DNA from 4 places in the Caballeronia sp. EK genome. Region 2 is predicted to be linked to each of the others. Evidence: predicted binding sites of a transcription regulator. Region 2 holds the regulator's gene; each other region holds the start of a gene.
What was found. Region 2 encodes LexA, which represses DNA repair genes until DNA is damaged. Its sites were predicted from a motif close to ACTGTATNNNNATACAGT; they were not measured.

Region 1: the regulator LexA is predicted to act here: its motif matches at 3,968-3,985, upstream of imuA (translesion DNA synthesis-associated protein ImuA).
Region 3: the regulator LexA is predicted to act here: its motif matches at 2,506-2,523, upstream of imuA (translesion DNA synthesis-associated protein ImuA).
Region 4: the regulator LexA is predicted to act here: its motif matches at 4,091-4,108, upstream of dinB (DNA polymerase IV).

Annotation. Positions count from the first base shown of each region.
Region 1 covers NZ_JACSUE010000010.1:286,841-293,968, reverse strand. The annotation lists gene IAG25_RS28765 (Fis family transcriptional regulator) at 5-373, opposite strand; gene IAG25_RS28760 (hypothetical protein) at 488-1,195, opposite strand; gene IAG25_RS28755 (hypothetical protein) at 1,459-1,689, shown strand; gene IAG25_RS28750 (SOS response-associated peptidase family protein) at 2,205-3,164, opposite strand; gene IAG25_RS28745 (hypothetical protein) at 3,191-3,547, opposite strand; gene imuA (translesion DNA synthesis-associated protein ImuA) at 4,009-4,722, shown strand; gene IAG25_RS28735 (Y-family DNA polymerase) at 4,646-6,109, shown strand; gene IAG25_RS28730 (error-prone DNA polymerase) at 6,121-7,128, shown strand, end outside.
Region 2 covers NZ_JACSUE010000003.1:447,081-454,208, reverse strand. The annotation lists gene nodI (nodulation factor ABC transporter ATP-binding protein NodI) at 1-73, opposite strand, end outside; gene IAG25_RS10750 (universal stress protein) at 409-918, shown strand; gene IAG25_RS10745 (DUF2939 domain-containing protein) at 922-1,521, opposite strand; gene IAG25_RS10740 (hypothetical protein) at 1,611-1,937, opposite strand; gene lexA (transcriptional repressor LexA) at 2,154-2,831, opposite strand; gene IAG25_RS10730 (sulfate ABC transporter substrate-binding protein) at 3,091-4,125, shown strand; gene cysT (sulfate ABC transporter permease subunit CysT) at 4,219-5,124, shown strand; gene cysW (sulfate ABC transporter permease subunit CysW) at 5,121-6,029, shown strand; gene IAG25_RS10715 (sulfate/molybdate ABC transporter ATP-binding protein) at 6,046-7,116, shown strand.
Region 3 covers NZ_JACSUE010000034.1:12,247-19,374, reverse strand. The annotation lists gene IAG25_RS39740 (hypothetical protein) at 1-1,387, opposite strand, end outside; gene IAG25_RS39735 (hypothetical protein) at 1,439-1,879, opposite strand; gene imuA (translesion DNA synthesis-associated protein ImuA) at 2,535-3,248, shown strand; gene IAG25_RS39725 (Y-family DNA polymerase) at 3,172-4,635, shown strand; gene IAG25_RS39720 (error-prone DNA polymerase) at 4,648-7,128, shown strand, end outside.
Region 4 covers NZ_JACSUE010000004.1:204,885-212,012, forward strand. The annotation lists gene IAG25_RS13230 (ABC transporter ATP-binding protein) at 1-600, opposite strand, end outside; gene IAG25_RS13235 (ABC transporter substrate-binding protein) at 705-1,727, opposite strand; gene IAG25_RS13240 (TauD/TfdA dioxygenase family protein) at 1,759-2,664, opposite strand; gene dinB (DNA polymerase IV) at 2,797-3,981, opposite strand; gene IAG25_RS13250 (hypothetical protein) at 4,148-4,513, opposite strand; gene IAG25_RS13255 (DUF3563 family protein) at 4,808-5,002, shown strand; gene IAG25_RS13260 (response regulator transcription factor) at 5,027-5,710, opposite strand; gene IAG25_RS13265 (ATP-binding protein) at 5,876-7,128, opposite strand, start outside.

The DNA of each region.
Region 1 (7,128 bases), on a different contig from region 2:
TCGCCTAGTTCCTTAGCGCAGCCACGATCATCTTGTCCAGTCGCTCGGTCGCCGCGACCACTTCCGAGAAGCGAACTTCCCGCAGTTGGCGATCATGTTCGTTGACGATGACAGTAAGCGACTCGATGATCGCCTCGTCGACGTTCCAGTCGCCAGTGTTCTTACCCGTGTCAAGTACTGCGAGTACGGCTTTCTCGACTTGATGGACCCAGCTCAGCGGAAGTAGGCCGTGCCCCGACTCGGTGAGGAAGCTCGTCAGCAGCACGGCCTGTGCGAGGACGGTCATCTCCCGAGTGGCGGCACGTCCCGATCGCGCCGCTTCCAGTGCAAGCCGCGTCTGCAGACAGAGCCCGTCCGCGTCCTGCCGCGGCATCGGCAACAGATATCGCTTTGACGGAACGCGCGCAGTCCGATTTGGGGACTTCCGCTTCTTGGATACGGGCATGATCTCGAATGCCTTCTCGCTGATTAGGCTAACTGCGTTGACTCACTGCGGCGCGATGGCAGGCTCACCGGCGGCCGACGCCGAGTGTGACGAACGCTGCGCGGACCGCCGCTGGGCGAGAGGATCTTGATGCGCTTGGCGCTTCTCGTTCGCGCTTGCAATGAAAGTCATTAGCTCGCGAGTCAGATCCGCATCCTTCGCACCTGGGCGCCACGGCACGCAGCCGTGCTTCTTTCGGGTTTCTCGTGCCAAGACGAGCGCGTCTCGCGCCGCCTTCGCGCTTTCGAAGCTCACCTCCTCGCAATACGCGGACGGATCGCCAAACTCGGCGAACGCCTCCAGGTCGCTTCGACCCGCATGCACATTGGCCGGGAAGTCACGCAGTTCCGATACCACGCGATGGCTGAGCCTGATCCACTGGATTCTTTCGGGGAACGAGAATCTCGGCAACATGGCGCTTTTTGCGGCGTCACGATTTCCCGAGCGCGCAACCTCCTCGCGTGCCCAGTCGGCGCGGTGCATCATTGAACGGCATTCGCGCGCATAGCCTTCGAGCGAGATCGCGACTTCCAGCGCGACGTCGCGCCGCTCTCGTCGCAGGACGATCCGATTCCTCAACCCCTGCATCAACAGAACGACGATGGAACTCACGGCACTCGAAGCGCCGACGATCCCTAGCCAACTCGGCCAGTTCGGCAAATCGATGTGCGCCAGAAATGCCGGCAGCTGCTGCCACTGCGCTTGCCACATGGCGAGTCCTCGAAGTTTGGGAGCAGAAAGTATAAGGACTTCTGCTCGCTCAACTTATATCGGTGAAATCACCGGCTATCCAATGTAGGGAAGATGCGACGGTGACACTTCCCGCAATCCCTTGATGGTGGTATCCGCCGGACGGCGGTTGACGAGAGCGCAGCAGGATTAAGCGCCCGTTCAAAAAAGGTAAATCTTCAACTGATAGATTTCTTTCCGCAGTACGCTAGTTTTACTCGCGCAACATAAAGGGGACAGACAGGATGATCTTCTATCACCATGGTGCAGCCATCCAGCCCTCGGTCACCCGTGTCGGGCGAGCCTTCGCTGCCCGCGCGTCTATCCTCGAAGAAGACGGCGAAGCGACCTCCCTGGGGGATCTCGGGTTGTTTGCGAGCAAAGACGGTGCGTACCGCTTCGCGATTCGCTGCGCGTTTGCATTTGTTGACGGCGAGACGCTTCCGCTCCCACCCTTCAAGATCACCCACCAGTAACTGCGTGACAGCTGGTGTTTTAGAGGCGATTACGCAGATCCTACTTATTCCGTCGCTAGGCTTTCACTCGCCGCTGCGAAATCGCGGTTATCGCCCTCGAACAAGAGAGCGCTTTAGCGCGAGCAACACGCAGGCTCCATCCGCTTCTAGGTTGACAGGACTGCCCCGGCATCGTCGCAACCGACTGGCGACGACCTATGCGGCCAAACTCAAACAGCAACGCGATGCTCCTAATACAGTCGATGGAACCACGAACGACCCGCTATCTGGAGCATGAGAGGTACGGATCCTGAACCAGAACAGATTTGTAGCTAACGTCCGACTTTTCGAATCGAGCGGGCACGCTACTTCAAGCGCACCACCAGAAGGCATGCGGCGAGACTCGGCCGAATCACGCAGGACGTTGATCGCAGCACGTAGGGCGAGTGCGGTGGTCAGTTGCGTGATGTTTTGCCGTCCACTCACTCCGTTGCATAACAGCTGCCTCGGCAGATCTGGACAGTTTTTGCTCGTATCTATGCGGCTAGCCGGTGCTCATAATACGGCCTATCGCGATCATCGAGGATGGCGTACATCGCATCCAGGTTTGACGCCTTCGGATTTAGCCACGCCGGGATGTTTTCGGTTTTAATTGGAATGATGCAACGATCGTGGCCGGCGGCCTCGACCTCAGGTGGAGGCTCGTCTGTAATCGCTGCAAACGAGAGCAAATCTGGTTGGCCCGGCGCGCTCCAGTGCGACCAAAGACAAGCGACGTGCATCAGTTGACGGTTGCTCGGTCGAAACTCGAGGACCATGTTCTCTTCCCGCTCGTGCGTCTCAAGCAACGTATTCTCGTACTTTGCTCGCTTGACGTTCTCGTAAAAAACATCGACCAGCATCACACCGTGCGATACGCCAAAGCACGGTTTCCAGAAGCCTTCGAGACTGTCGCGCCGGGCGTTGTAGGTGCCGGGGAAGCGCGCGTCGTAGTTGGCGGGCTTGCCCGCAATGCGGCACTGGTAGCGCATCGGCTTCACTACATACCGTCCGTCTTCCACGACGAGCACGGGCGCATAATGACCGGGGAAAATCCGCGAGTCGCGGTCTTTCGGCGTCGTTCGACTCAGGTCCTCAAGCCTGCGTAGAATCGAGCCGATCTTGTCAGTCGCAATGCGACGACTTTCACTCGCCGCCTTCGTGATTTTCGTCTCCAAAGCGCGCTCAGCGTCGGCGAGACGCTTGCGCTGTTTGAAGACATCCTGCTCGAGCATAGCCGCCTGCTCAGCGTTGAACCGATCGATGAATTGCTTGATCTGGCGTTCGTCGTCCGTCTGAGGGTCGAGGAACGCGTCTTCCATCGCCTTCGGAATCTTCGCCTTACTGCCTTCGGCACGCTCCCAGAACAGGCGTGCGAACTCGCGTATGTCCATCTGCGCGCCGAACATCTTCACGTACTTGCGATAGTCCGCCTGAATCTGCGCCGAATAGCACACTGTCGTCCCCTTGGAACTCGATCGGTTTATGTTGCCGTGCCCGTTGCCTCGCGGCACAGTCTCATCATCTTCTGGACCACGGTGCTGGCATGGTTAAGGCCCATGTCGCCGGTAAAGAGCGCCTGCACGTCCGATTGGCGCACGGCGATGCCCGCCCCTTTCAGGTCGCGTCGAGCAATTTTGAAAGCTAGTTGGCCGATGCGGATCCGCTCGAGCCAATTCATCGTGACGAGGTTGCGCTTGAGCCAGATCCGGCAGCTCTCAACGACATGATCCACGCGCCATTCTTGCGTCAGCGCGTAGGAGGCCGCGATCGTTGCCACCAGGAAACACAGTAGATCGGCTCGCGCCCCTTCCAGCTCATGGATGTCCGGCTTGTTCATTTCGCTCCTTGCATGTTTCCAACACACCCGCGTCAGACGGAGGTGCGGACGAAGCTCGCGACTTTCAACCGCGCAGGACCGGGCTTCGCTCGCTGCAACACAGTCCCGTACCGAAGCACAAGGATCGCACCCCTTGCAATAATGCCGATCACCCACTTGAAGTCGACCGACCAGCCTTTGAAGTCCTCCGTCGACTTCGTCCCGACCGTTCGGTCATTCTCTCGCGCAAAAAAAAGCAACTCGCCCGCCTTGTCTCGGCGGCTGCCTTATCGATCGTCACAGCCCCAAAAATCTCGCACAGCGTGGCAACGAAGCCCACGAACTTCAGCATTGGGTGCTTCTGCAAGATCATCTCCACCTGATTCTCCCTCTGCAAGCAAATAGGGTGCAATTCACTGCTTCAGTTTTTTGAGCTAAGATACTGTATAAATAAACAGTATTAGGGTGAACCCCTTCTCCCCATGGCCGCCCTATCTCAACCCATCGAGTCGATCCACCCGAGTCTGTGGAAAGGCGACCAACTGGCACGCGTCTACGGCAAGACCATCGACACCGGCTACGCCGCCCTGTCGGCTGAACTGCCCGGCGGCGGCTGGCCGATCGGCGCGCTGGTGGAACTGCTGGTCCAGCAGCCGGGGATCGGGGAAGTCAGGTTGCTCAAGCCCGCGCTTGTGGCGGCGAGCAAACGGCCCGTCGCGCTGCTGCAGGCGCCCCATATGCCTAACAGCTTGGCGTTTTCGTATCTAGGTCTACCGCTGGACAAACTCATGCTGCTACGGGCGTCGAAGACGGCGGATGCGCTCTGGTGCGCCGAGCGCGTACTGAACGCTCGAAGTTGCGGCGCGCTGCTCTTCTGGCAGCAGCACATCCGGTCTGAAGCCTTAAGGCGATTGCATCTGGCGGCCCAAGCAACTGAAACCCTCCTGATTCTGGTTCGACCGCTCGCCGCCGCTCAGGATTCATCGCCGGCAAGTTTACGGCTGGGGGTGCGGCCCGCCGACGGCGGAATCGTCGTCGATGTCATCAAGCGACGAGGTCCAACCCGAACCGACCCACTGTCCATCCACCTCCAACCGACTCCGATTCTGCTCAGCCCCCATGGCCGTGTTCGTCGCCATCTTCCTGCCCCGGCTTTCGCTGGAGGTCTTCCGTCCGAGATGGTCATCTCCGACTGAACACGGCTGTATGGTGCTCGAGCGTGACAAGGTGATCGTGCTGGATCAGGCAGCCCGAGATGCAGGGGTGATGGTAGGAATGAAGCGCGGTGGCGTCACGACACTGATGGCCGACGCATTGATGTATGACCGTAGCCTCGCGCGCGAGCTCGATGTGCAACGCGAAGTCGCTTTTGCGCTCTTGCGCTTCTCGCCTCAAGTCGCCGTGCGCGAGGAAGAAACCATCGTCGTTGATGTCACGGCGAGTCTGCGACTGTTCGGCGGCATCGTGCACGTCTGTCGACAGATCCGCGAGACAGTCAATGCGATCGGCGTCACCGCGCGCATGAGCGTTGCGCCTACGGGTCAAGGTGCGTGGCTGCTCGCCAAACGCGGTCGCCGACGCGTGCTCAAGATGACTTCGCTGGAACGCTTTCTCGGTGAGCTGCCCTTCATGGTCGTCCCCGAAGTTCGCTCATTCGGCGATTGGTTCAATGGCCTCGGTTGCCGAGTGCTCAACGATATTCGACGCCTACCGCGTGCAGGGCTCAAAAAGAGGTGTGGCGTGGATTTACTGGATTCGCTTGACCGCGCCTACGGCCTGTCTCCCGAGCTTTACGAATGGCTTGAGCTACCGCCCTCCTTTAGCGCGCGCACCGAACTACCCGATCGCGTCGAGCACGCTGAGGCGATCCTCTTTTCCGCGCGACGCCTGATTGTGCAGCTAACCGGATGGTTGAGCGCGCAGCAGCTCGCACTCACGCAGGCGACCATCACGCTCGAACACGAGCGCGGCCGCCAGGCGATCGAGCCGACGGTCATCGACATCGCGCTCGCGGAACCCACATGGCACGAGGAACACCTCGTCCGTCTGCTCAAGGAGCGGCTCGGGCGCGTCGAGCTCGAAGCGGCCGTCATCGCGCTTCGACTCACGGCATCGAAAGTACAGCCCGCTGAGCCGCCCAGCGATTCGCTTTTCCCGGACCCGGGCGGTTCCGCGCAGGATCACAACCGCCTCCTCGAACTGCTGGTCGCTCGCTTGGGTGCGGAAAATGTGCTGCGGCCCGCGCCGACTTCGGATCATAGACCTGAGCTTGCAAACCAATGGGTCCCCGTCCAGGACACGACGAAAGCGTGCACGGCCCCGGCTGAACTGCCCCGTCCAACGTGGCTGCTCGACGCGCCTGTGCGGCTCATGATCAAGAATCATCGACCGTTTTATGGCTCGCCGCTCAAGCTGGTCTCGACGGGCGAGCGGATCGAAGCGGGCTGGCATGACGGCGAACTGGTGACACGCGACTACTATGTCGCGGAGGCCACCGATAAAAGCTGTTACTGGATCTACCGTGAACGACCAAGCGTGAGGACGGAGGAAGTCCGCTGGTTCCTTCACGGGCTGTTCGGATAATCGGTGTCACCGTGGATCTCTTCTCGTCGGCCCTTCCCGACTACGCGGAGCTTTTCGCGTTTACGAACTTTTCGTTCCTGCACGGCGCGTCGCACGGGGAAGAGCTCGTGTTGCGCGCGATGCAACTCGGCTACGCGGGTCTGGCGATCACCGACGAGTGCTCGCTTGCGGGTGTGGTGCGCGCGCACGTCCAGGCGAAGGAAGAAAAGCTACCGCTGATCATCGGCTCTTACTTCCGTCTCGTTCATGCGGACAAAAGCCCGGCGTTCGGACTGATCCTGCTCGCTCAAAACCGCAATGGGTACGGCAACCTGTCCGAACTGATCACGCTCGGACGCATGCGTGCCGCGAAGGGCACCTACCTGCTCACGCCGCACGACCTGTCGAAGCCCGAGAAAGAGTACGCGCATCTACGTGGCATGCCCGACTGCCTGGCGATCCTGGTGCCCGACTTTCCTGCGAAGGAAGATGCCCTGTCCGCGCAAGTCGAGTGGCTCAATGAGACGTTTCCCGCTCGTGCGTGGGTAGGACTCATCCTGCATCAACGCGCGATGGATGACATTCACCGGGGCAGCGTCGAATACATCGCCGAACGGCACCGCGTGCCCGTTGTCGCGCTCGGCAATGTCGTGATGCATGTGCGTTCGAGAAAGCCCCTGCAGGACACGATGACGGCGATCCGCATCGGAAAGCCCGTCGCCGAGTGTGGATACGATCTCGCGCCCAATGCTGAGCAGCACCTTCGTTCTCGCCTGCGCCTCGCCAATCTGTACCCCGCGCACGCGCTCGCCCAGACGCTCAACATCCTTGAGCGCTGCGCCTTCTCGTTGGATGAACTGCGCTACGAATATCCCGATGAGCTCGTGCCCGACGGCTTCACGCATGAGGCGTATCTGCGGCAGGAGACGTACATCGGCGCCCACAAGCGCTTTCCGGCTGGCATTCCGCATGAGGTGCAGCAACAGATCGAGCATGAACTGCAGTTGATCCGCGAGATGCGTTATGAGGCGTACTTCCTC
Region 2 (7,128 bases):
GCTTCCTTACTTCGCTGAACTCGATGGCGGGCGCGCCGCTTTCATCGGACTCGCGTGATGTTTGATCAGTCATGCATTCGTGCCGCAGGAAAATCGCGTAGGGGAAATCCAGCGGGCTAGTGTAATCCATTGCACCAAGGCGATGCCTGGCGTGCAACCGCGTGCGGCGAGCGCGTGTCAAACCTGTGCGACGGGCGTCGAACCGGTTCCGGCCGAAAGTGCCAGAGGCTTGTCCGTCGGCGTGTTCGGAGTTCTGGCACGGTGCGAGCTAGCATGTTCGCGTCGGTAAGCGTTTTCCAGCGTTGTCACCCAAGGGGCGACGCACGATGATGAAGCAACGCCGCGGGTAAATCGCGCTTCGGGTCGCGTCGGGCGGGCGCGAAGGGCAAGTTGGCCAGGGAGGTCATGATGGAAAGCTACCGAAAAATCCTGCTCTGCTATGACGGCTCCAGAGAAGGTCGCAAGGCATTGCGCCAAGGCGCGAATCTCGCGCTGGATCTGAATGCCGAGACGCACGTCCTCGCAGTGGTGGACATGCGCTCGAGCATCGCGCAGAGCGCCGGACTGCTAACCGATATGGCCTGCGGACGCTTCGAAGAGGCCGCGCGCGACATTCTGCAGGAAGGCGTCGAGTGGCTCCGCGAACGCGGTCTTCAGGCGCAGGGACATTTTGCGTTCGGGCATCCGATCGACGAGATCGCCGCGCTCGCCGAAAGCCTTCAGGTCGATCTCGTCGTGGTCGGGCATCGTTGCCGCAACGGTCTCGCGCGCTGGTGGATGGGCGCGGGCAACACGCCCTTGCTCGACCGCGTGAAGTGCAGCATTCTCGTGGCCGTCTGTCAGGCGGGTGAATCGGCGGAAGCGGAAGACGAAGCGGCTTACGCGGCCAAGCCCGTCAAGGCCGAAGCCGGCGCCTGATCGTCAGCCATTGAGATCGACCGCGACGAGCTTCCATGACACGAGGCCGTAGCGGTGAAAGATCGCCGAGTAACGCGCATCTCCGGCGCCGTGCTGATACGTGACGACGAACGTGTTCAGGCTTCGATAACCGGCGGTGGTCTGTGGCGGTTCCCTGGGCGCCTGCTGCGCGGCCGTGACGCCCGAGGCCGGCGCGTTCGACGGCGTTGCCGATGCACCGTTTCCGGCTTGCGGCGGTTGCTCGCCCGGATCGCCGCGCGGCGGAATGCCGTTCAGAATCGCCGCGACGCCGTCCGGTGTCGCATATGAATCGACGAGAGGACCGACGAGCGCCGCACCGATCATCGCCCCGATGATTGCGAGCGGATTGCCGCTCTTTTGAATATCGACGCGGCGCGTGAGCAGCGCGCCGACCTGTTCCTTGAGGCTCGCGCGCAACGCGGGAAAATCCACGTACTGATTGACGGTCTGCGCGTCGCGGGCATCGGCTGCGCGTTTCACGCGATTCAGCGCGATATAAGGTGACGCGTAAATAAAAGCGAGCGCCGCGACGAGAATCAGGACGACGAACGCGGTAGCGACAGAACGGGTAGTGCGGGACATGCGACGACGAAGCCTCTTTGCAAAACGTGAATCCGGGATTGACCACGCCGGTGCGCGATAAATCCCGCGAATTCACGTTCCACCCCGATTCAGGCGAGGATGCCGCCGGCGAGCCCCGCGTCTTCCTCCGCGATGCAACGGTCGATCATGCGCGACACTTCGTCGATCTTGCCCACCAGAATCACGCGCGATTGCCCGCGATAGACGCGCACCGGCGCGCGCTGTTCCGGCTCCGCGTGCACCGTGCTGCTCAGCGACACGCGCGCGAAAGCCGGCTGCCGGGAGGGCAGCGCGGGCATGTCGTCGAAGAGGTCGGGGGCGGTTTCGGCGTGCGGCGTGCCGCATGCGATCAGCGTGCGCAGATGGCGCAGGCGGCCAAACTGACGGAAGGGCAGCAGACGGGCAAAACGTTCCATGATGACTCTCCAGACGATAGGACGCACCGCGGCGCACCGCGCACGGCGGCCGTCATGCTTGTTGTGTTTGAGCCGCCTCGACTGAGCGTTAAAGCGGTTGGTGAGGCTATCTTGCGATGTCAATGGGACATTTCTTGTCCCATTCTTATCTCTTTCTGAACGTGAGCGAACGATATGCCCGCGCTTTTCGCTCCCCGCCCTTGCCGGGTGGAGATTTCAGAACTCGCCAGAACGAATCAGGCCAACCGCGATGCCTTCCAGCGCGAAATCGCCGCTGCCGGAGCGCACGAAAATGTTCTCGTAGTCCGGGTTCTCGGCGATCAGTTCGACCCCGTCCGGACGACGTTTCCAGCGTTTGACCGTGACGTCGTCGCCCAGACGCGCGACGACGATCTGCCCGTCCTTCGCCTCGGTGCGCTTCTGCACGGCGAGCAGGTCGCCGTCGAGAATGCCGGCGTCGCGCATCGACAGGCCCCGCACTTTCAGCAGATAGTCCGGCTTGCTGGAGAAGAGCGCGGGATCGCATGCGTAATGCTGCGAGATGTGTTCCTGCGCGAGGATCGGGCTACCTGCCGCGACGCGTCCGACGAGCGGCAGCGACAGTTGCATGATGCTCTGATGCGGCAGCGTGAACTGATGCGGCAGTTCTTCCGAGCGATCGATGCGCGAGGCGTCGCCGAGCAGCCGGATGCCGCGCGACGAGCCCGCCGCGAGTTCGATCACGCCCTTGCGCGCCAGCGCCCGCAAGTGCTCCTCGGCCGAATTCGCCGAGCTGAAGCCGAGTTCCGCCGCGATCTCGGCGCGCGTCGGCGGAAAGCCCGTGCGGTCGATCGCGCGCTGGATCAGTTCGAAGACCTGCTGCTGCCGCGCGGTAAGTTTTGATGTCTTGGTCACAGGCTCTGGCCCCTGGGTGCACTGTATGGATGGACAGTTGACTGTATTTTTATACAGTATTTCGCGCTTTTCAAGCTTTACTTTAAGTTCGTCCGCCCGCAGCAGCGGAGGGCGCGTTTCGCCGCCACCGTCGCTTCTTCCACCCAGGAATATGCTTCTTAGCAGTTTTACGTATAAAAAAGTGAATAACGATTATTTCTAATCATATAGACGCCTCGATAGACTGATTCCGTCAATTCGATAAGACGGAGAACGGGGAATGCAAAGCATCAAGTTGGGATTGGGCAAAGGCGCGCGGCGCGTGCTCGCGGCGGCGGCGCTGACGGCGGCGGGCGTCGGGCTGGCTGCGTCGGCGTTCGCGCAGACGTCGTTTCTGAACGTCTCCTACGACCCGACCCGCGAGCTGTATCAGGACTTCAATCAGGCGTTCGCGAAAAAGTGGAAGGCCGACACGGGCGAAACGGTCACTTTCAAGCAGTCGCACGGCGGCTCGGGCGGACAGGCGCGCGCGGTGCTCGACGGTCTGCAGGCCGATGTCGTGACGCTCGCGCTCGCCTACGACATCGATGCGCTCGCGTCCAAGGGACTCGTCAACGCGGACTGGCAGAAGCGTCTGCCGGACAACGCGTCGCCGTACACATCGACGATCGTGTTTCTCGTGCGCAAGGGCAATCCGAAGCACATCAAGGACTGGGACGATCTGGCCAAGCCGGGCGTGTCGATCGTCACGCCGAATCCGAAGACCTCGGGTGGCGCGCGCTGGAACTATCTCGCGGCGTGGGCGTATGCGCAGCACAAGCCGGGCGGCAACGACCAGACCGCCAAGGATTTCGTCACGAAGCTCTACAAGAACGCCGGCGTGCTCGATTCCGGCGCGCGCGGCGCCACGACGAGCTTCGTGCAGCGCGGCCAGGGCGACGTGCTGATCGCATGGGAGAACGAGGCGTTCCTCTCGGTGAAGGAATTCGGCACGGACAAGTTCGAGATCGTGGTGCCGTCGGTGAGCATTCTCGCGGAGCCGCCGGTCGCGGTGGTGGACAAGGTCGTCGACAAGCACGGTACGCGCAAGCTCGCCGATGCCTATCTCAAGTATCTGTACAGCGACGAAGGACAACAGATCGCCGCGCGCAATTTTTATCGGCCGCGCTCGGACAAGGTGCCCGCTGAACTCACGAAGCAGTTTCCGAAGCTGAAGCTCTACACCATCGACGACACGTTCGGCGGTTGGACGAAGGCGCAGAAGACGCACTTCGCGGACGGCGGCGTGTTCGATTCGATCTATCAACCGCAGTAAGCGAAAGAGCGGGCGACGCGGCGCGTCAATGACGCCGCGCGCCCCGAAGCAGCGACGCGCCTAACCCCGGCGCAAGAAAAGGATCAATCAAGGATGACGACCCTCACATTCAAGAAGCCGAGCGCGCTTCCCGGGTTCGGCCTGACGCTCGGCATCACGGTGGCGTACTTAAGCCTCGTGGTGCTGATTCCGCTTGCCGCCACCTTCGCGAAGACCGCGACGCTCGACTGGGCGCAGTTCGTGCGCGCGGTCACGTCGCCGCGCGTGCTCGCGTCCTATCGGCTCACGTTCAGTGCCGCGCTCGGCGGCGCGCTCATCAACGCGGTGTTCGGCTTTCTCGTCGCGTGGGTGCTCGTGCGCTACACGTTTCCGTTCAAGCGCATCGTCGATGCGATCGTCGATTTGCCGTTCGCGCTGCCGACGTCCGTCGCGGGCATCTCGCTCGCCGCGGTCTATGCGGGCAACGGCTGGATCGGGCAATATCTCGCGCCGTTCGGCATCAAGGTCGCGTTCACGCCGCTCGGCGTGCTCGTCGCGCTGACGTTCATCGGCTTGCCGTTCGTCGTGCGCACGGTGCAGCCGGTGCTGGAGGAGTTCGAGCGCGAACAGGAAGAGGCCGCCGCGTGCCTCGGCGCGACGCGCTGGCTGACGTTTCGCCGCGTCGTGCTGCCTTCGGTGTTTCCCGCGCTCCTGACCGGTTTCGCGCTCGCGTTCGCGCGTGCGCTCGGCGAGTACGGCTCGGTGATTTTCATCGCGGGCAATGTGCCGATGAAATCCGAGATCACGTCGCTGCTCATCATCACGAAGCTCGAACAGTACGACTACGCCGGCGCGACCGCGCTCGCCGTCGTGATGCTGTGCGTGTCGTTCCTGATGCTGCTCCTCATCAACACGCTGCAATGGTTCCTGCAGCGGCGCACGAGCAAGACGGGCGCGGCGCCTGCCGTCGCGGCCGGGCCTTCGCTGCATGTCGGACATCCGGGCGGAGGTCACGCATGAGTACGCCCGACAGCAAAGCGCTTCCGGTGCACGCCGCCGCACGCGTGCGCGCAAGCAGGCTCAATCCCGTCACCGAACCGCGCGCCGTGCGCTGGCTGCTGACGGGCATCGCGCTCGTGTTTCTTGCGCTCTTTCTCGTCGTGCCGCTCGTCGCGGTGTTCGTGCAGGCGTTCGCGAAGGGCATCGATTATTACTTCGAGTCGCTGAAGGATCCCGATGCGTGGTCCGCGATCAAGCTCACGCTGATCACCGCGGCGATCGCCGTGCCGCTGAACGTCGTGTTCGGGCTGGCCGCTTCGTGGGCGATCGCGAAGTTTGACTTTCGCGGCAAGGCGCTCCTGACCACGCTCATCGATTTGCCGTTCTCGGTTTCACCCGTGATCTCCGGTCTCATCTACGTGCTGATTTTCGGCGCGCAAGGCTGGTTCGGTCCGTGGCTCGCCGCGCATGACGTGCAGATCATCTTCGCGGTGCCGGGCATCGTGCTCGCGACGATCTTCGTGACCTTCCCGTTCGTCGCGCGCGAGCTGATTCCGCTGATGCAGGCGCAGGGCAACGACGAAGAGGAAGCGGCGCACGTGCTCGGCGCCTCCGGCTGGCAGATCTTCAGGCGCGTGACGCTGCCCAACGTGAAGTGGGGCCTGCTCTACGGCGTGATTCTCTGCAACGCGCGCGCGATGGGCGAGTTCGGCGCGGTATCGGTGGTGTCGGGCCATATCCGCGGCCAGACCGACACGATGCCGCTGCACGTCGAAATTCTCTACAACGAATACAACTTCTCGGCCGCGTTCGCGGTGGCGTCGCTGCTTGCGCTGCTCGCGCTCGTGACGCTCGCGCTCAAGCTCCTCGCGGAGCGGCGCATGTCGCAAGCCATCGGCGAAACCCGGACACCCGCACAGAATTGAAGAGGCCGACAACATCATGAGCATCATCGTTCGCAATCTGCAAAAACGCTTCGGCGATTTCACCGCGCTCGACAACGTCACGCTCGATTTTCCTGCGGGCGAACTCGTCGCGCTGCTCGGGCCTTCGGGCTGCGGCAAGACCACGCTCCTGCGGGTCATCGCGGGCCTCGAATTCGCCGATGCGGGCCAGGTCGTGCTGCATGGCGAGGACGTCGCGGCGGTCGGCGCGCGTGAGCGCCAAGTCGGCTTTGTGTTCCAGCATTACGCGCTCTTCAGACACATGACAGTGTTCGAGAACGTCGCGTTCGGCCTGCGTGTGAAGCCGCGCCGCGAGCGCCCGAGCGAAGCCGTGATCCGCGAGAAGGTGCATGAACTGCTGAAACTCGTGCAGCTCGACTGGCTCGCCGAGCGTTTCCCGTCCGAACTGTCGGGCGGGCAGCGGCAGCGCATCGCGCTCGCTCGCGCGCTCGCCGTCGAGCCGAAAGTGCTGCTGCTCGACGAGCCGTTCGGCGCGCTCGATGCCAAGGTGCGCAAGGAACTGCGCAGCTGGCTGCGCCGCCTGCACGACGATCTGCATATCTCGACGCTCTTCGTCACGCATGACCAGGAAGAGGCGCTCGAAGTGGCGGACCGTATCGTCGTGATGAATCATGGGCGGGTGGAGCAGGTGGGCAGTCCGCAAGACGTGTACGATCATCCGCAGACGTCGTTCGTGTACGAGTTTCTCGGCGCGGCGAACCGGCTGCACGGCAATGTCGATGCCGGCGGCTTTGTCGTCGATGGCGCCGCGAGCCCGATCGCCGCGGAGGCGCATTTCAGGGGCCGGGCGCTCGCGTATGTGCGTCCCCACGATCTCGCGCTATATCCCGCCGACGGCACGCATCGCGACGGCATCGTGGTCGGCGTGCGGCGCGTCGTGACGCTTGGCGGCTCGGTGCGTGTCGAGCTCGAAGGCAGCGCGGGCGGGGTGATCGAGGCGGAACTGGATCGCGAGGCATGGCGCGCGCTCAAGCTCGATGTCGGGGACGGCGTGACGGCCGTGCCGCGCGCGCTGCGCGTCTTTCCAGCGCCGTCGCCGGCGCAATGAGATAACAACATA
Region 3 (7,128 bases), on a different contig from region 2:
TGAGTACGTGAGCAAGGTCACGAAAAGAAAAAACGGCTGAACCGGGAGTACTCGCGTAGTCCGCTGGTCGGAAAAGAAGATAGTCCCTTGCACCTTTTACGCTAGTGGACCGACCGTATCCAACATAGTAGACGATGAGAACGCGCTTCTGTCGGGGATGAGCGACGAGCCGGTCTCTCAAAAACTCTGCTATTCGTTCGAAGACTCGTCGCTCCGGCTCTGGCGCGTCAAACAAATCAAGAACTTCGTCAACGCCCAGATTGTTCGATAGATAAGAGGTGAAGGCAGCCTTGGTGGCACGAAGGAGAGCGGCTGTTGGACCGTCGGGACGTTCAGGGTGAACTGAAGTGCCGAGCAAAATGGCCCCCGCCCGAACGAATTGCGCTTGCGCCGACCTCCATTGGGCATTAGGAAAGAGATAGACTTTAGAGGCAATGTTTCCGCCGGACTGGTCCGGAGCGTGCAGTGCTGGGCGGATAGCCTCCTTCTTGTATCGCTCTGATAGATGTTCCCATACAGCCTCGTGAATATCGTCGAGCGACAGAAATTCCTTAGACCGTACGCTGCCAGACGTGAGCACGTGAAGCAGCGCCCCGCTGAACATCGTGTACTCGTAGCCTGGTGGCGCGAGCGCGGCGGCGTCTCTGTCTGCCGCGCAATAGAGGGCGGTGCCACGCGTCGGGACCTCCAGCTCCTGTCGCTCGGTTGCGCCTAGGACCGCGCTCGTCCTTGCCGATAGAATGGATTGCGCATTATCCTCGGAACCCATATGCCCGAGCGCAATTCCCGCATAACAGGCGTCGATAATCACAAACTTGCGCATCGTGCTCGCCTCGGTCCGCAGGACACGCGCGAGGGTTCGAAAGTCGAGCGAGGTGAAATCCGGGTGTTTTTCCGTCGTTGACGCCAGCGCAAGAAAATACTCGGAAGGGTCCTCTCGCGCGGGGTATCCGTGTCCGATGTAGTAGACGATTAGGTTGACCGAAGACAGCGTTCCGAATCGAGTCCGGAGGTCTGTGTCGATAAAAGTCGAAATCTTTGATAGCTGAACAGGCTGCAAGTCTTCGGAACCGAACAAGTCCAGAATGACATCAACTTTCAGGGTCCGGACGAGATAGCCCTTGAATGCTTCCTTGGAATTCAAAAACGATTGTGTTTGACCGAACCCAGGGTGATAGGGAAATGACCATGCGCCAAGCAGGATGGCTGCAATGCGGGTTTCTTGTCGAGGTGCTAACTGGCCCGACTCAACGGGCTCTCGCGTCTTGATGACCAACTTCTGCCTGCCCGCCATATGGAAATTCCCGCCCCCCCATTCACCTTGAAAAGTGGGCGCCTGAGCCGCCCTGCTTTCCGGCGAATCCTTCGAAGGCTTTTTCTCGGACATGCCAGACCCCTCTAAATGTGGCTTCTCGCTAAGGAGTCGGACATCGACCGTCTAGGCCACGCCTTTGTTTTCGCGCTCGGCCGCTCCTTGTTCCGCCGCGGCTTTCGCAATCTCAGGGTACTTGCGCATCAGAAATTGCAGAATTAACCGCTCGGCATCCTCCGGGCTGAGATTGCTTTGTTGGGTCTCGCCCGCCAGGTCCTTCATCGCAACGGTGCGACGCCGCTTTCGCATCCAGACGGCAATCTGCCGAGCGAGGTCTTTTGCCGCCTCGTACAACATAACGCCCGCCATCTCTGCGAGTATCGGCCCGACAATCAGAAGGACGGCGCCGAGGCTTTGGGTCGTCGGGTCTCGCTTCGTCCGGCGCGGCTCGAAGTGCTCAACAGTCGCCTGCAGATGCGTAAGCAAATCGTTGGCAAGCAACTCGGACTCTCTGGGGGAATCCGCCTCGACGACAATCTCGACCACTTCAACCTCGGCTCGGGTCATGGCAGTTCGCCTTTATTGGTGACCTGAAAAAGCATAGGCCGCGAATGCGCTTTTTCAACATTGAAAATCAACTGATTGGAACTGTTTTTTCTACGCCTATATGTTTGGAAATCCTGTACGTGTTGATTTGCGGATTCGGCGGCGCCGCGCCTGGCAGAGCGGGTCTTGCACAACTCCATCGATTTCTGAACGGTCGTGCTTGCGTGGTTGTCGTCTCGCCGGTGAACGGCGTTTGCATCTCGCTCTGCCGAACAGCGACACTGACGTCTTTCACTCCCGTTTCGCAATCTGTTGCGCTAGCTGCTCGAGGAGGCACTCGTCGAGCATGAACCGTCGCATCGTGCCGCAACGTCTGTTGCGTAGGCTACCGTCAGCCTCCTAACGATTGACGTCGTCAACACCTTGCGCCGACCGTGCGGCCGTGTTCCCGCCCAAAGAACGTCGGCGCGCCCGCCTTGCCGCGCGCCACGGATATCATCGTTCGTCGCATCACCGAACTCATTCCGCAGAGTCGACACGAAATCCGCAATCTCCAGCATCGGGTGCTTTCGCACAAGCATATCCAAACGCATCTCCTCTGACGACCTAAAAGGGGCAATTCATTCCTTCGAATTTTGAGTTACGATACTGTATAAATATACAGTGTTTGCGTGACATGGCCGCCTTGCCCCAGCACATTGAGTCGCTTCATCCGAGCCTCTGGCGCGGGTCTCAGCTCGCCCGTGCGTACGGCAGGACGGTCGATACGGGGTATGCGGCCCTGAGCGCCGAGCTGCCCGGCGGCGGCTGGCCACTGGGAGCGTTGGTGGAGTTGCTCGTCCAGCAGCCAGGGATAGGCGAGATGCGGTTGTTGAGGCCAGCGCTCTCCGAATTGAGCGCACGACCAGTGGTGCTTTTGCAGGCACCGCACGTTCCTAACGCCTTGGCGTTTTCGTTTCTCGGGCTGCCGATGAACCAGCTGATGAGACTGCGAGCGCCGAAGACGGCGGATGCGCTCTGGTGCGCCGAGCGCGTGCTTCAGGCCAAAACCTGCGGCGCCCTCGTGTTCTGGCAACAGCGCATCCGGGCAGAAGCTCTGCGACGGCTTCACCTTGCGGCGCAGGCGACGGAAACCTTGCTGGTGCTAATCAGGCCGCTGGCCAGCGCTCAAGACGCATCGCCGGCCACGCTCCGGCTGGGAGTCCGACCGGCTGACGGCGGCCTCGTCGTCGATGTTGTAAAGCGACGAGGCCCGACACGAACCGAAACATTGTCCGTCGCCCTGCAACCGTCACCGATTCTGCTCAGCCCTTATGGCCGTGTTCGTCGCCATCTTCCTGCCCCGGCTTTCGCTGGAGGTGTTCCGTCAGCGGTGGTTACCGCCGACTGAGCACGGGTGCGTTGTGCTGGAGCGCGACAAGGTGATTGTGATGGACTCGGTAGCGGGGGAAGCTGGGGTGCTCCCAGGAATGAAGCCAGGCGGAGTGACAACGCTTTCGCCTGACGCAGCGGTCTACGACAGAAGTGTGGAACGAGAGCGGGAGATGCAGCGAGAAGTCGCTTTCGGCCTATTGCGCTTCTCGCCACAGGTTGCTCTTTGCGATGAAGAAACCATCGTAGTCGACGTGACGGCAAGCCTGCGTCTGTTTGGCGGCATCCGCAGTATCTGTTCGCAGTTGCGAAACGTTGTGAAGTCGATAGGCGTGACGGCCCGCACGAGCGTCGCTCCGACAGGGCAAGGCGCATGGCTGCTGGCCAAGCGTGGCCGATGCCGCGTGCTCAAGATGCGCTCGCTCGAGCGAAATCTCGATGCGCTTCCGTTCATAGTCGTGCAAGAGGTTCGCGCGTTTTCGGATTGGTTTCATGGTCTCGGTTGCCGAGCATTGAGTGACATCCGGCGCCTCCCACGTGCTGGGCTGAAGAAAAGGTGCGGTGTGGACTTGCTTGATTCTCTCGACCGCGCCTACGGCCTTTCGCCAGAGCTGTATCAGTGGCTGGAGGTACCACCGACCTTCAGCACGAGGACCGAACTGCCCGACCGAGTCGAACACGCTGAAGCCGTGCTTTTCTCCGCGCGAAGGCTCATCGTGCAGCTTTGTGGCTGGTTGAGCGCGCAGCAACTCGCGCTGACACACGCCACTGTATCCCTCGAGCACGAACGCGGCCGACAAGCCGTTGAGCCCACCACTCTTGAAATCGCTCTTGCTGAGCCGACCTGGCATGAAGAGCATCTCGTGCGCTTGCTCAAGGAGCGGCTCGGACGCACTGAACTGCCGGCTGCTGTGCTTGCCGTTCGACTGACTGCTTCCAAAGTGGAACCGGCCGAGCCGCCGAGCGACTCGCTGTTTCCCGAACCTGGCGGGTCTTCCGAAGACCACAACCGCCTTATCGAACTCCTCGTTGCGAGACTTGGCGCAGAGAACGTGTTGCGGCCGGCGCCGACCTCCGACCACAGGCCGGAACACGCAAATCGTTGGGTGCCGGTTCAGGACGAGGCGAAGCCGACCATACCGCCGGCAGGACTGCCGCGTCCGACTTGGTTGCTAGACGAGCCCGTTCGCCTCATGGTGAAGAACCATCGACCGTTCTATGGCTCGCCGCTCAAGCTCGTTTCAACTGGCGAGCGCATTGAAGGAGGTTGGCATGACCGCGAACTGGTTACCCGCGACTATTACGTCGCCGAGGCGGCCGACAAAAGCTGCTACTGGATTTATCGCGAACGGCCGAGCGTAACTTCGGAAGAAGTGCGCTGGTTCCTCCACGGCTTGTTCGGGTAAGCAGGTGTCGTCGTGGACTTCCCCTCGTTGGCGTTGCCGGATTACGCGGAGCTATTCGCGTTCACCAACTTCTCTTTCCTCCGCGGCGCTTCCCATGGCGAGGAACTTGTCTTGCGTGCTTCGCAGCTCGGATATTCGGGGCTTGCCGTCACCGATGAGTGTTCGCTGGCCGGCGTAGTCCGCGCTCATGTCCAGGCGAAGGAGGAAAAGCTTCCGCTCATCATCGGGTCATTCTTTCAGCTTGTGAACGCGGACAAGAGTCCAGCGTTTGGACTCATCCTGCTTGCCCAGAATCGCAACGGCTACGGCAATCTTTCTGAGCTCATCACGTTAGGGCGCATGCGGGCAGCCAAGGGCGAGTACCTGCTGACGCCACATGACATCTCAAGGCCCGAGAGAGAACATGCGCACTTGAGAGGCATGCCAGACTGCCTCGCTATCCTGGTGCCCGAATTCCCTGCAAAGGAAGACGCGCTCGCTGTGCAACTCGAGTGGATGAACGACGTTTTTGCTGAACGCGCCTGGGTGGGCCTCACGTTGCACCAGCGCGCGATGGACGACATTCATCGCGGTACCGTCGAGTTCGTGGCGGACCAATACCGGGTACCCGTCGTAGCGACCGGAAACGTCGTCATGCACGTGCGCTCAAGGAAGCCACTGCAGGATACGATGACGGCGATTCGAATCGGAAAGCCCGTCGCAGATTGTGGCTATGACCTCGCGCCGAACGCGGAAGGACATCTTCGGTCGCGACTGCGTCTTGCAAATCTGTATCCGCCGCACACGCTCTCGGAGACGCTCAACATCCTAGAGCGATGCAATTTCTCGTTAGATGAGCTTCGATACGAGTATCCGGATGAGCTCGTGCCAGAAGGCTTCACTCACGAAGCGTATCTGAGGCAGGAAACCTACATCGGGGGCCATCGCCGGTTTCCTGGCGGCATTCCGCACGCGGTTCAAGAGCAAATCGAGCATGAGCTACAGCTCATTCGCGAGCTCCAGTACGAGGCTTACTTCCTCACGGTCTACGACATCGTCCGCTTTGCGCGCAGTCAACACATCCTGTGTCAAGGCCGCGGGTCAGCTGCGAACAGTGCGGTCTGTTATTGCCTCGGCGTAACCGAAGTCGACCCGTCGCGCGGCAGCATGCTCTTCGAACGTTTCATCAGTAAGGAGCGTGGTGAACCGCCGGACATCGACGTGGATTTCGAGCATCAGCGGCGTGAGGAGGTCATTCAATACATCTATCGGAAGTATGGGCGCGACCGAGCCGCGATTGCAGCGGCAGTTTCGACGTATCGTCCGCGCGGCGCGCTTCGCGAAACCGGCAAAGCGCTCGGCATCGACCCGCAAATCGTCGATAAAGTCGCCAAGTCACATCAGTGGTTCGACCATTCGCAGGACCTTCTTCGACGGTTCGCGGAGTCTGGCTTAGACCCCGAGAATCCGCTCATCGATTTGTGGGCGTCGTTGGCAGCGCAAATTCTCAATTTTCCGCGCCATCTGTCGCAACACTCAGGTGGCTTCGTCATCAGTCGCGGGAAGCTGACAAGGCTCGTTCCTGTTGAGAACGCGGCGATGGCGGACAGGTCGGCGATTCAATGGGACAAGGATGACCTGGAGGCGCTCGGTCTTCTGAAGATTGATGTCCTGGCGCTCGGCATGCTGTCGGCGATTCGTCGCACGCTCGACATCGTGTCGGAGCAGCGTGGCGAGCGGTTCGAGATGCAGGACATCCCGCCTGAGGACGACGCCACATACGAGATGATTTCTCGCGCAGACACGATGGGCGTCTTCCAGATTGAGTCGCGCGCACAGATGAGCATGCTACCTCGCATGAAGCCACGGGAGTTCTACGACCTCGTCATCGAAGTGGCCATTGTGAGACCAGGCCCAATCCAGGGCGGTGCAGTGCATCCATATTTGCGACGCCGCCAAGGAATCGAACCTGTCACATACCCAAGCGAAGCGTTAAAGGTCGCCCTCGGTCGAACACTCGGCGTGCCCATCTTTCAAGAGCAGGTCATGCAAGTCGCCATTCTGGCTGCTGGCTTTACTCCGGGCGAAGCGGACCAACTCCGCCGAGCGATGGCAGCGTGGAAACGCAAGGGTGGCCTCGACCGCTACTACGACCGTATCGTTAATGGGATGATGGAACGAGGGTACGAGCGCGACTTTGCTGAGTCAATCTTTCAGCAGATTCATGGCTTCGGCGAGTATGGCTTCCCTGAGAGTCATGCTGCATCCTTCGCGTTGCTCGTCTACGCGAGCAGCTGGCTGAAATGCCACGAGCCGGAGGCGTTTCTCGCTGCGATGCTGAATAGCATGCCGCTTGGTTTTTACTCGGCTTCGCAGCTCATCCAGGATGCGCAACGACACGGCGTAAAGGTCCTTCCAGCAGACGTCACAATCTGCGGCTGGGATTCGGTTCTCGAGTGCCATGATGCTCGAGCGAAGCCAGCAGTTAGACTCGGTCTGTCTCTGCTAAAGGGA
Region 4 (7,128 bases), on a different contig from region 2:
CAAAAGTTCTTCCTGCATGCGTCGGCGCGTGAGTGCGTCGAGCGCGGCGAAGGGTTCGTCCATCAGGAGCACGCGCGGCTGCATCGCGAGCGCGCGCGCAATCGCGACGCGCTGCTTCATGCCGCCCGAAAGCGTGTGCGGATAGGCATCGGCGAATTTGGCGAGGCCGACCTTGTCGAGATAATGGAGCGCGCGCTCACGTGCTTCGGCGCGTCCGAGCTTGCGCGCGACACGCAACGGAAAGGCCACGTTTTGCAGGACCGTCTTCCACGGCGGCAACTGATCGAATTCCTGGAACACGACGATACGATCCGCGCCCGGTCCGCGCACGCGCTCGCCGCCGATTTCGATGCTGCCCGCGACCGGCTCGATGAAACCGGCGACGGCCTTGAGCAAGGTCGATTTACCGCAGCCCGACGGCCCGAGCAGCACGAAGCGATCGGCGCCGTACACGTCGAAGCTGACATCGTGCGTCGCGCGCACGAGCCGTTCGGGCGTGCGGTATTCGAGCGTCACGTTCTTCGCGCTGAGAAGTTTGCCGCTCGTGGAAGCCTGAGGATCGGCTTCGTGTGAGTAAAGCGCCTGGGGATTGGCGGCCATGATCTGTCTGCTGGATTGCAAACGACCACGATACCGGCGCGCGCCTCTCACGCGAACCAATCAATGCGCATATCGAATTCGCGCTCGCCGATAAGCGCGTTCGTTCAGCTTCCGTCCTTCGTCGCCGGATCGCTGAAGAAGTAGTCCTGCCACGACTTCGGTTCGTTCCTGATCGCGCCGACGCGATGCATGAACTGCGCGAGCGCAAACGTGTTTTGCGGCGCGACCTTGAATTGCACCGACGGGTCCTTGATCACCTTGATGAGCAGATCGCGGTCGATCTTCGCGTTGTTCACGCGCAGATAGATATCGGCGGCCTCGTCGGGATGCTGCGTGATGTAGCGCGCGGCATCGGCGAGACCGGCGACGAACGCGCGATACGTCTTCGGATTCTCGTTGCGGAATTTTTCGGTCGCGTAGAGCACGGTCGCGGAACTCGGGCCGCCGAGCACATCGTATGAATTGAGCACGATATGCGCTTTCGGATTGCCCGCGAGTTCCTGCTGCTGAAACGGCGGATTGCCGAAGTGCGCGTTGATCTCCGTGCCGCCCGCGATGACCGCCGCGGTCGCATCGGGATGCGGCACGGCCTGCGTGAGCTTGTCGAGGCGATCGAATTGCTTGTCGCCCCATTGCTTCGCCGCCGCGTATTGCAGGATGCGCGACTGCACCGACACGCCAACCGCCGGCACCGCGATGCGGTCCTTGTCGGTGAAATCGGCCATGGTCTTCACGCGCGGATCGTTCGATACGAGGTAGTACGGAAAATTGCCGAGCGACGCGACGCCCTTCACGTTCTGCCTTCCGTGCGTGCGATCCCAGATCGTCAGCAAGGGACCGACGCCCGCCGCCGCGATATCGACCGAGCCGGACAAGAGCGCGTCGTTCACGCTCGATCCGCCCGACAGCTTCGCCCAGTCGACCTTGATATCGAGACCTTCCTTCTTGCCTTCCTGCTCGATGAACTTCTGATCGCGCGCGACATTGAGCAGCAGATACACGACGCCGAATTGCTCGGCGATGCGCAAGGTGCCTTCGGCATGAACGTTCGCCGACGTGATGCCGAGCGACACCGCGAGTGCGGCAACGAAGGCGCGCAGCGCGCCCTTCCCTGATCGAGAATGCATCGAAAACCCCGTAAATCAAGCGATATTGTGTTTAGAAAGGCGCGTCGCCTTCGATGGTCGTGCGATACAGCTTGCGGCGCTGATCGTCCGGCGTGCCCGCCGCGAGATGCATGACCGAGCGGTTATCCCAGAACACCATGTCACGCTCGCGCCATTGATGGCGATAGATGAACCCGGGCTGCGTGCTGTGCGCGAACAGTTCCGCGAGCAAAGCGCGGCTTTCGTCTTCGGGCAGGCCGATCACGCGCGTCGTGAAATGCTCGCTGACGAAGAGCGCGCGGCGTCCGGTTTCCGGATGTGTGCGCACAATCGGATGCGTGACCGGCTTGACCTGCGCGATCTGCTCCGCCGAAAGATTGGGCCGCCACGGGCTGCGCTGTTGCAGCTCGGCGTATTTGGCGAGATACGTGTGCTCGGCCGAACGGCCTTCGATCGCATCGCGCAGATGCGCAGGCAGCGCGTCCCACGCGAGATGCTGATTCGCAAAGAGCGTGTCGCCGCCGAGCGCGGGCAATTCCTGCGCATGCAGCAGCGAGCCGAGACTGGGCTTCTCTTTGTACGAGAGATCCGAATGCCAGAAATGGCCCGCATCGCCGAGGCCGATCGGCTTGCCGTTCTCGACGATGTTCGACACGATCAGCACTTCCGGATGCCCCGCGAGCCCGAACTGATGCAGCACGTGAATCTGCAAGGGGCCGAAGCGCTTGCTGAACGCGACCTGCTCGTCGGGCGTGATGCGCTGATCGCGAAACACGAGTACGTGATGATCCAGATGCGCGCGGTGAATGCGCGCGAAATCGGCATTCGATAAGGGCTTCGACAGATCGAGCCCGATCACTTCGGCGCCGAGGGGCGCGTCGAATTTGCGAATCTCGATGGATTGATCGGCGGCTTCGCCGGATGTGGCAAGTGAAGCGGGAGCAGTCTGAATCGTCACGGTCGAATCGATAACTTCGGGGAAGCTATCAATCTAACGCGCGGCGATTCAGCCGGCAACGAAGGATGCGAGCTTTCGTTATGCGCCGGTGCGATAAAGCCTTGTCGGAAGCGATACGACACGCCGATCTGCTCAGTCGCTGCCGGCGTCGAACGGCAACTCGACCTGCACCGGCTCGACGAAACCGCTTTCATCGCGCCCGGCGAGCGCACTGACGCGCACGCCGAGCAGCCTGATCCGGCGATCGAGCACGATGCGCTTCAGGCACTCGGTCGCGGCGCGGCGAATCTCGACGGGATCCGCGGTCGCGACAGGCACGGTCAGATCGCGCGTCACGGTGCGGAAATCGTCGAAGCGCAGCTTGATGCCCACCGTGCGCCCGACATAGCCTTTGCGCTGCAAGTCTTCGGCGACACGCGTGCACAGACCCGTGAACTCCGCCGAGAGCGTCGCGCGATCCTGCTTCGGATGGAAGTCGCGCTCGAACGTGGTCTCGCGGCTCATCGACTTGGGCGTCGAGCTCACGACGACGGGCCGCTCGTCCTGGCCCTGCGCGATGCGCGCGAGCCACGCGGCATACGTGGCGCCGAAGTGCGTTTGCAGGAATCCGGGATCGGCGGCGGCGATATCGCCCACCGTCACGATGCCGAGCGCCGCGAGTTTCTCGCTCGCCTTTGGGCCGATGCCGTTCACCTTGCGCGCGGCGAGCGGCCAGATGCGCGTGGGCAGGTCGTCCATGGTGAGGATGGTGAGGCCGTCCGGCTTGTCGAGCTCGGAGCCGATCTTCGCGAGCAGCTTGTTCGGCGCGATGCAGATCGAGCACGTAAGCCCGGTCGCGTCGTGCACGGCGTCCTTCATCCGCTGGCCGATATCGGCCGGCTCACCGGGAAGATCGCTGACGTCGATATAAATCTCGTCGATGCCGCGATTCTCGATCTGCGTCGTGAACGTCGCGACGGCCGCCTTGAACAGCCGCGAGTAATGGCGATACGACTCGAAATCGGTCGGCAGAAGGATCGCGTCGGGCGCGAGCTGGGCGGCCTTCATCATGCCCATCGCGGAAAAGACGCCGAACTTGCGCGCCTCGTAGGTGGACGTGGTCACGACGCCGCGCCCCGCGTAGTCGCGCAGACGCCTGAATCGGCGCGAGCCGTCGGCCAGCGTTTCGGGCGTGGCGCTGCGCCCGCCGCCGACCACGACCGGCATGCCGCGCAGTTCCGGATAGCGCAGGAGCTCGACCGATGCGAAGAACGCATCCATGTCGAGATGCGCGATGCGGCGCGGTGCGGGTGCGTTTGCGGGAGACGGCGTGTCCATTGCGGCGATCAGAGTGTCGCCGCGCGACGAGACGCGCTCAAAGCGAAATCGACAGGAACGAACGCACCGAACATGCTGAGGCAGTGCCGCCAGGCAATAAAAATGGCTTACTGTACATCCATACAGTAATTCGCGCTAGAGCCTGCCGGTGCGTGCGATTGCCGGTTCATTCCGGGGTGCGCTTTTCTGCCAGGGCGCGGCGGCAATCGTCGAACACCTGCCGCACGACATCCGATTGATAGTTGAGGTCTTCACTGTCGAGGATTTCCTCGACGGCTTCGCGCGCCCAGTCCGCTTCGAGCATCGCGCAATGCTGCGTGGCGATCTCGCGTGCGATGGCGGCGAGCTTCGCGACCGTGAGCCAGTCGGCGAGCCGCTGATGCCGGTCGAGCCATTTGTGCGCGGCCTGCACGTGAAACGAGGCGGCCGGCCAGTCGCCGTTCAGGTAATACGCGCCGAGACTGCCGCACGTGAGCCAGCAGAGCAACTCGACGCGGTCGCGGGCACTGAGGATACGAGACACATCGTTCATGGCGGCCTTCACGAGAGACGATCGACGAACGCGAATCACGCACGGCGTTTCGCATGGAAACCCGCACGTCACCCCTATAAAAGCACGATAGCACGGGATGGTGCGGCGCGGCAGTGCCTGCCCGCAGTGCGATCCGATTCACGGTGCGTTGGCGAACGCTTCGTCATGCGAAGAGCGGATTCGCGCATGAGAAGACGCTCGACCGAGCTCTCATTCCTTTCTAATTCGCGGGGCATAACCTGCTTTCCGTCGGCCCCACTCTTACCGGCCTTCTTTCAACGACGGGAGCACATCATGTTTGAACGTCTTTCGCAGTCCATCGACAACCTCTTCTCCATCCGCACGACGGACGATCTCCGCGACGCCTATCTCGCGTCGTCGAACGATCTCGCCGATCTCGAACGCCGCATGCGCCAGGTCGAAACGCAGGATCACGACTACAGCATGTACTTCTGCGGCGCGCTCGGGCGACATCACGATCAGCCATGAGCCGCGCCGCTCATGCAACGTGCGCTACTTGGCTTCCTCACGGCCCGCCTGCCCGAGCATCACGGTCCAGCCGAGGCCGCGCACGTTGCGGATCACGCCCGCGCCGAACTTCTTGCGCACCGAATGGATCAGCACGTCGACCGCGTTGCTCTCCACTTCCTTGCCCCAGCCGTAAAGGCGGTCCTCCAATTGATCGCGCGAGAAGATCGTGCCCGGGCGTTCGAGCAGCGCGTGCATCAGCGCGAATTCACGCGCGGAGAGCACGCCCGAAGTCTCGCCGCAGGTGAGCGTGCGCTGATCGAGATTGAGGCAGATGGAATCGTCGCCGAGGCGCGAGACCGCGTAGCCCGCCTTGCGCCGCAGCACCGCGCGGATGCGCGCGAGCAGTTCGGGCATGTTGAAGGGCTTGAGCAGATAGTCGTCGGCGCCGAGATCGAGGCCCTGAACGCGTGTGTCGACATCGTCGCGCGCGGTGAGGATCAGTACCGGCGTCGCATTGCCGGCCGTGCGCGCCTGCCGCAACAACTCGATGCCCGTCATGCCCGGCAGGCCGAGATCGAGCAGCACCACGGTGTATTCGGCGGCGTCGAGCGCCTCGCGGCCCGCGTTGCCATCGCGGACCCAGTCGACGGCGTAGTCCGCGTCCTTGAGCGCACGCATGAGGCTCGTGCCGATCTGCACGTCGTCTTCGATCAGGAGAATTCGCATGTTCCACCTCGCGCGTCGCGAGAATGGCGCGCGCCACGCGCCCGGAATGCGGCCGAAGGATATGAAACGCACGACCGGTCTTTTCGATTCTTTTCCGATCGACGAGGATCACTTCGCGCCACGCAGCGAATGCATTGTAATCGGCGCAAAAGCGCGCGCAAATCCTTATGTGTTTAATGCCGGCACGGCGGCGTTCTCGCTGACTTCCTCGACGGGAAAGCCGATCGAAGCGACGATGCCCGAGTGCCCGTCGGCGCGATTTCTGAGCGTGACGTCGCCGCCGTAGCGCGCGGCGATCGCCTTCACGATGGACAAGCCGAGGCCGCTGCCCTCCACGTCCGGATTCGCACGGAAGAAGCGGTCGAACACGCGCGGCAGCAGTGCTTCGTCGATGCCCGGGCCGTCATCGACCACATCGATCCACACCATGTCGCCGTCACGCCGCATGCGCAGGTCGATGGTGCCGCCGTCCGGCGTATAGCGCACCGCGTTCGACACGAGATTCTTCACCGCCATGCCGACGTCCGTCTCCACCGCGCGCACGTGCGCATTCACCATTTCCTCCGCGCCGATGTCCATACCGCGCGCGATGGCGATCGGCAGCACGTCGGCGACGGCGTCCGTCACCACTTCCGACAGCTCCACGCGCGCAAGCGGCGCGCCGTTCACCGGCGCATCGGCGCGCGCGAGCCGCAACAGTTGCGCGATGAGCTTGCCGCTGCGCGCGATGCCCTTGCGCAGTTCCTGAAAGCGCTCCTGATTGCCGGCGACGATATGCGGCGCGAGATTGTCGGCCTGAAGCTGTAGCGCGGTGAGCGGCGTGCGCAGTTCGTGCGCCGCATCGGCGATGAACTTGCGCTCCTTTTCGATCGATGTCGCGAGGCGCTCGATCATCGTGTTGATCGAATGGATGAAGGGCTCGATCTCCGTGGGCACGCCGACCGTCGGCAGCGGCTGCAGATGACCCATGTCGATGGCCTGCACCTCCGCGCCGAGCTCGTTCAGCTGACGCAGCGAGCGCCGCACGACGAGCGCAACCGCGATCCATACGAGCGGCAGCAGGACGGCGATCGGCCAGAGCGTTTGCGTCGCGGCTTCCTGCGTGATCTCGCGGCGCACGGACGACCGTTGCGCGACCTGAATCGTCATGGTCGGCTCCTGGCGCGTGAAGATGCGCCAGTGCTCGTCGTTGACGTCGACGCCGGAAAAGCCCGGCTGCGCGTCACGCGGAAAATGCAGCGACGGGTCGGTGGTGCGGAACGGCACATCCTCGCCGGGCTTCCACACGACGGCGACCACGTCGCGCTCGTCCTGCGTGCCGCGTGAGGGATTCTTCGGCAGGCTTTCGGCGAGTCCCTCGCGCAGACGGGCCGCCACCTGTTCGAGCCGCATGTCGAGCAGCGCGCTCATGCCAGTCT